One region of the Pseudomonas sp. B1-22 genome, then DNA from elsewhere that is predicted to be linked to it. Evidence: predicted binding sites of a transcription regulator. Region 1 holds the regulator's gene; each other region holds the start of a gene.

Region 1 (2,244 bases):
TTCGAAAATGTCTTGCGCGTCGAAACCTGGCAGCTCGCGAGCTACCAGGTTTGCGATTTGTTCAAGGACGCGTTTCTTGCTGCCGCCCGGCACGTTCACCAGGGAACGGCCGGGGGTCAGGATTTGCTCGAGTCGAATCATAGGGAGGGGTTAACGAACACCAACACCCTGCTGGCGTTCGAGGTATTTTTCCTTGTGCTTGATCAGTTGGCGGTCGAGCTTGTCGGTGAGCAGGTCAATGGCCGCATACATGTCTTCATGTTCGGCACAGGCCACTACTTCGCCACCTGCGATGTGCAGGGTGGCTTCGATTTTCTGCTTTAGCTTTTCGACCTCCATGATGACCTGAACATTGGTGATCTTGTCGAAATGGCGCTCCAGTCGGCCGAGTTTTTCGCCGACATAGTCGCGCAGGGCGTCGGTCACATCCAGTTGATGTCCACTGATGTTGACTTGCATACCGCTTTCTCCTTATTGCCCGTGTATAAGTGGCAGGTTAGATGGCCTGCCGCCGGAACACTTTGGCGTGGATCAACGTCATACCAGTCGCTTGCGTTCGCTGGAGGGAGCAATCCCCAAGGACTCCCGGTACTTGGCGACGGTGCGACGTGCCACTTGAATGCCCTGTGCCTCCAGTAAACCAGCGATCTTGCTGTCACTCAATGGCTTTTTCGGACTTTCCGCCGCGACCAGTTTCTTGATGATCGCGCGGATCGCCGTGGACGAGCATTCGCCACCCTCGGAGGTGCTGACGTGGCTGGAGAAGAAGTACTTCAGCTCGAAGATGCCACGTGGGGTGTGCATGAATTTCTGCGTGGTGACACGCGAGATGGTCGACTCGTGCATGCCCACGGCTTCGGCGATGTCGTGCAGGACCAGGGGCTTCATCGCCTCTTCGCCGTATTCGAGGAAGCCGCGCTGGTGTTCGACGATCTGGGTCGCCACCTTCATCAGCGTCTCGTTGCGGCTCTGCAGGCTCTTGATGAACCAGCGCGCTTCCTGCAGCTGGTTGCGCATGAAGGTGTTGTCGGCACTGGAGTCGGCGCGGCGCACCAGGCCCGCGTATTGCGAGTTGACGCGCAGGCGCGGCACGGCTTCCTGGTTCAGCTCCACCAGCCAGCGTTCGTTATGTTTCCGGACGATGACATCCGGCACCACGTATTCGGCTTCACCGGACTCGATTTGCGAGCCGGGGCGCGGATGCAGCGACTGGATCAGTTCGATGGTTTCGCGCAGCTCGTCTTCCTTGAGCTTCATGCGCCGCATCAGCTGGCTGTAGTCGCGGCTGCCGAGCAGGTCGAGGTGGTCGGCGACCAGCTTCTGCGCCTCGGCCAGCAGGTAGGTGTTGGCCGGCATCTGGCGCAATTGCAGGAGCAGGCATTCGCGCAGGTTGCGCGCGCCGACGCCGGCCGGCTCCATCTGCTGCACGCGGCGCAGGACGACTTCCACTTCGTCCATCTCCACGCCCAGTTCGGGGTCGATGGAGGCGAGGATGTCGTCGAGGGATTCTTCGAGGTAACCGTCGTCGTTGATGCCGTCGATGATGCTCAGTGCGATCAGGCGGTCGGTATCGGACATCGGTGCCAGGTTGAGCTGCCAGAGCAGGTGGCTCTGCAGGCTTTCACCTGCGGAGGTGCGGGAGGTGAAGTCCCACTCGTCGTCATCGTTGCTGGGCAGGCTGCTGGCGCTGGTCTGGTAGATGTCTTCCCAGGCGGTGTCGACCGGCAGCTCGTTGGGGATGCGCTCGGCCCATTGGTCCTCATCGAGGCTGTCAGCACTGGGCGTGGTGCTTTCCTGGAAGCTGTCCTGGGAGCTGCTGGTGGCGCCGTTGGCGCCCGACTCGGCGCCGTCCGCCATGGGGTCGCTGTTGTCGTAATCCTCGCCCTCTTCCTGGCGCTCCAGCATCGGGTTGGACTCCAGGGCTTCCTGGATTTCCTGTTGGAGGTCCAGCGTGGAGAGCTGGAGCAGTCGGATGGCCTGTTGCAGCTGCGGAGTCATCGTCAGCTGCTGGCCCATCTTGAGGACGAGCGATGGTTTCATGGCTGGAACTAGGCACCTTGTTCGCTGGCGCAGCAAGCGCCATATCCACGACTACGGACGCCGGGGCGCCGCGAGGAAGCAAATTATATGCCTGAGTCTGGACGCTTTGCCTAGGGGCTGTCGACCTTTCGTTACAACCTGATTATCAGGCAACTACGAGACAGCCCGACGCGCGGCGCCGGATGCAGGTCCGGGCCGTCGGCG
Region 2 (2,244 bases), 100 kb from region 1:
TCGGCGGTGGAAATATTGATGTCCGGCGTGTTGAGGATATTCAGGCCGGTATAGAGGGATACCGTCTTGCCCGAGCCTGTGGGGCCGGTCACCAGGATCATGCCTTGCGGCTGCTTCAGTGCCGCGAGATACAGCTGTTTCTGCTCTTCCTCGTAGCCCAGGGCATCGATACCCATCTGTGCGCTGGCCGAGTCGAGGATACGCATCACGATCTTCTCGCCCCATAGCGTGGGCAGGGTGTTGACGCGGAAGTCGATGGACTTGGTCTTGGACACGCGCATCTTGATGCGGCCGTCCTGGGGTTTGCGGCGCTCGGAGATATCCAGGCCGGCCATCACCTTGAGGCGTGCAGAGATGCGGCTGACCAACTGGACCGGCGGCTTGGCCACTTCCTGAAGCATGCCATCGGTGCGGAAGCGAACCCTGTAGACCTTTTCGTAGGGTTCGAAGTGCAGGTCGGACGAGCCTCCCTTGATGGCATCCAGCAGCATCTTGTTGACGAAGCGCACCACCGGGGCGTCGTCGGCGTCGCCGCCGATAGCCTCCTCCTTGCGTTCGGCGTTGCCGTCTTCGATGTCCAGACCTTCCAGGTCGACGTCGCCCAGTTCGTCCAGGCCGCCGGTCGCGCTCTCGAAGAATTTTTCGATGGCATCACCGAGCCGGTCATCCTCGACCAGTATGGCTTCGGTGGTCAGTCCGGTGCTGAACTGGATATCGGTGATCGCCTGGTGATTGGTCGGGTCCGAGAGTCCGACGAAAAGCTTGTTGCCCCGGCGCCACAGGGGCAGGACGCGGTGCTGGCGCACGAGCTTCTCGCTGACCAGTTCCTTGGGGAAACTCTCCTTGTCCAGGCTGGCCAGGTCGCAGAAGGCAACGCCGAACTGGTCGGCGGCCAGCTCCATCAGCGGGCGGCTCTTCACCAGCTTGTTCTGCACCAGGTAGGTCACCAGCGACAGTTTGTTGCGCTGCGCCTGCAGTTGTGCTTGTCGAGCGCTGTTCTCATCAAGCAGTTGAGAAAGCACCAACTGCCGGGCAAGGCCGGACAGGACGACTTGATCGTTCATGGGAAAGTAGCCGGATGGAGAGTTCAAAATCTTATAACGCAGTTAGGGGGAGGTGCCAAATTAGGTAGCGGGTGCTGCCAAAATTTGTCACTTCGTGCGTAATTTCGCTGCTGGCTGTCGGAAACTACCTCTCGGCTCCGTATCTGAGGGCATTGAAGCTTGGCATGGAATCTGCTTGGTCAGGAATCAGGTCCTTGGGCCGTATCTAACAACTGGAGAGAACTATGAAAGCTCAAAAAGGCTTTACCTTGATCGAACTGATGATCGTAGTTGCGATCATCGGCATCCTGGCCGCCATCGCCCTGCCGGCTTATCAGGATTACACCACTCGCGCCAAGATCAGCGAAGTCATTGTAATGACTGCCCCGGCAAAGCTGGCCGTGGCTGAAACCAGTTCTTCTCTCGGTGGGCTGACCTCTCTGACTGCTTCGAATTCCGGTTATACCTTCCCTGGTGCTACTAAGTACGTCTCTGATATCGTTATTGAGGATGGGACCGGTAAAATCACCGCCACTTCGACTGTTCCGGGGGCGACTGGTGACATCATTCTTGAGCCTACCCCCAATTCTAATGGTAGCGGCCAGTTGACCTGGAAATGCTCGGTAAACGGCATCAATACGAAGTATGTTCCTTCCGAGTGTCGTCCTTGATAGTTTTTTGATTCTTGTGGCTTAAAGAGGCGACCTTCGGGTCGCTTCTTTTTTATGATCAGGTTCTGGCTGCTAGTGCGATGGAGCTTTATGGGATGGCTCGCCGCACGTGTGTGTCCGGAGTTTAATTTCGGTCGCATTGGATTAGGGGGATGATGTTGTATAGCGTGAACGGAGTGAGGGAGGAAGGGGCCAGCCGTTCGATGCTCGGCAGAACTCTTTGGGTGGTCGTCGCTTCGCTCCCCTGGTTGCTGCCTACGCACACGGATCCGTGGACTACCTTCTACAATGACACTATGGCGGTGGTTGTTTTGCTGCCGTTAGTAGTTCTATTGTTCTTTTCTTCGTCTCGAGGTTGGGTTGTTACTCGCGAAGCGTTCTTTGTTTTTTGTCTATCTGTTATTCCTCTGATTCAAGCAGCAGTTGGGGTTCTTCTAATTCCGGAGGAGTCTTTTCTGGTTGTGGGCTTTATTCTGGCTTTTGCAGTTGCCTTGTCCTTGGGGCAGCAGAGACAATTGATAGAGTCCCAT
Region 3 (2,244 bases), on a different contig from region 1:
TCTTGCCTTCGTAGTTGGTCTGCGCCTCGAACTTGTAGCGCCCCGGCGGCGCGAGATTGCCGCTCGAATCCTTGCCGTCCCACATGAAGCTGACGTTGCCGGCCGCCTGCTGGCCCATCTCGACACGGTTCACCAGGGCGCCCTTGTCGTCATAGACGTTGACCCAGCTGTTGGCGGTGGAAATCGGCATCGTGTAGGTGCCCTTGAAGGTCTCGGAGGTATCGACCATCGACTTGTCGGTCGGCACGATGACCTTGCGCCCCACCAGGGACGAGGCTTGCAGCGCCTGGGACGACTGGTAGTTGGAGAGCATGCTGTCCATGCTGCTGTTCAGCGACTGGATGCCTTCCACGGTGCTGAACTGCGCCAGCTGGGCAATGAACTCGCCGTTCTGCTGGGGCGACATCGGGTCCTGGTTGTTCATCTGCGCCACCAGCAGCTTGAGGAACTCATCCTTGCCGAGCTTGCTATTGCCGCCCGCGGAGCCGCTGCTGCTGTCCTTGTTGATCGCATACTGGTCCAGAACCGAGCTGGAGCCGTTGATGCTGCTGTTGTCGATGCTCATCGTGCTTCCTCAGCGCTTACTGACCCAGGGTCAGGACCTTCTGCATCATCTGCTTGGCGGTGTTCATCATTTCCGCGTTGGTCTGGAACGCACGGCTGGCGGAGATCATGTCGGCCATCTCCTCCACCACGTTGACGTTCGGGTAGTACACGTAGCCGTCCTTGTCGGCGGCCGGGTGGTTGGGCTCGTAACGCGGCATCAGCGAGCTCTTGTCCTCGATCACGCCCAGCACCTGCACGCCCGAGCCGGACTGGTCGGTGTCGGCGAACAGCGAACCCTGGTCGCCCTGGGCCTGCTGGAACATGGTGGCGAACACCGGGTGACGCGCGCGGTAGGTCTTGTCGACGCTGGAGGAGACGGTCTCGGCGTTGGCGATGTTCGAGGCGGTGGTGTTCAGACGGGTGCTCTGGGCACTCATGCCGGTACCGGCGATGTTGAAGACACTGGCAAGCGACATGGCGATTACTCCCCGCGCAGGGCGTTCATCAGCCCTTTGAACTTGTTGTTGAGGAAGGTGAACGAAGCCTGGAACTGCACGGAGTTCTCCGCGTAGTTGGACTGTTCGATCTGCTCATCCACGGTGTTCTGGTCCATCGAGGGCTGGAACGGCGTGCGGTACTTCAGCGCATCCTCGCCCATGCTGAAACCGCCAGCGGCGATGTGATGCGCATTGGTACGGGTGGCATTGAAGGTGCCGTTCTTCATCTTGTCGGACTGGGCCGCAAGCACCGAGGCGAAATCCAGGTCGCGCGCCTTGTAGTTCGGCGTGTCGGCGTTGGCCAGGTTGTTGGCCAGGACTTCAGCGCGCTGGGAGCGGAAGCTCAGTGCTTGCTGGTGGATGCCGAGGGCTTTGTCGAAGCTGATGCTCATGATCGCGAACCTGTTTGCCGGTGTGGGCCTGCCAACACTTCAGCAAGGTGCGTGCCAGATTTATATATCCTTTAAAATCAATGACTTGATCATATATCGGGAGCGGCAATGGGCGGCAAACAGCGGCAAGCGGCAACCGGTTTCCTTGCCGCCGGGGAGAAAGCGGCAAGCTTGCCGCCATCCTCCATCATTGCCGCTCGCGGTCGCTTTTCGTAGGAGCGGACTTCGTCCGCGATGCAATTCTCTTCGTAGGGCGCATAACGCCTTTGGCGTTATCCGCCGTCTTGTTAGGAGTTACTGCGCCGCTTCGGCGTGTGCTGAGAGATTTTGTTTCGCCCCCTCGGGCGAGTTACTTTCTCAAACGACAGAAAGTAACCAAAGGTCTTTGCCCCATCATCCGGGTCCCGCTTCGCGGGACTGATTCGCTTCGCTCACCCTGCGGGCCAGCCTTCGGCTGTTACTACGCTTCGCTTCGTTTCCCTCGCTCCATCGAAGTTTCAGGGGCCCGCCGCGAAGGGGCGCTCGGAGTGTGCAGATATTTCTCTGGAAGTCCTCAAGAGCCAAAGCTAAAGCCAGAGCGGAGGGGCTCCCGTAGGAGCGGGCCATGCCCGCGAAATCCCTCGCGGATGGATTCCTCTCCTACCGGAAAACACTAATGCTGAGCGCCCGCGTAGGAGCGGACTCTGTCCGCGATGCTCTTGTAGGGCGAATAACGCGCAGCGTTATCCGCCGTGATGGGTATCGCTTCGCTCCACCCCATCCTACGAAGAGCAAGCAAGCATGAAGCAGCCAAAGTTGCAGGCGCGCGC

Evidence for each region. Region 1 encodes sigma-54, which starts transcription at its own class of promoters, with help from an activator protein. Its sites were predicted from a motif close to ANTGGCATNNANNTTGCTNT; they were not measured.
Region 2: a site for sigma-54 is predicted at 1,223-1,242, ahead of ACQ5BL_RS23260 (pilin). Genes of this name have one in related genera too.
Region 3: a site for sigma-54 is predicted at 1,475-1,494, ahead of flgB (flagellar basal body rod protein FlgB). Genes of this name have one in related genera too.

The regions. Positions count from the first base shown of each region.
Region 1 covers NZ_JBCHVH010000006.1:173,024-175,267, reverse strand. The annotation lists gene ptsN (PTS IIA-like nitrogen regulatory protein PtsN) at 1-141, opposite strand, end outside; gene hpf (ribosome hibernation-promoting factor, HPF/YfiA family) at 151-459, opposite strand; gene ACQ5BL_RS22830 (RNA polymerase factor sigma-54) at 538-2,040, opposite strand.
Region 2 covers NZ_JBCHVH010000006.1:277,123-279,366, reverse strand. The annotation lists gene pilB (type IV-A pilus assembly ATPase PilB) at 1-1,064, opposite strand, end outside; gene ACQ5BL_RS23260 (pilin) at 1,289-1,714, shown strand; gene ACQ5BL_RS23255 (Wzy polymerase domain-containing protein) at 1,867-2,244, shown strand, end outside.
Region 3 covers NZ_JBCHVH010000002.1:272,127-274,370, forward strand. The annotation lists gene flgD (flagellar hook assembly protein FlgD) at 1-565, opposite strand, end outside; gene flgC (flagellar basal body rod protein FlgC) at 582-1,022, opposite strand; gene flgB (flagellar basal body rod protein FlgB) at 1,028-1,435, opposite strand.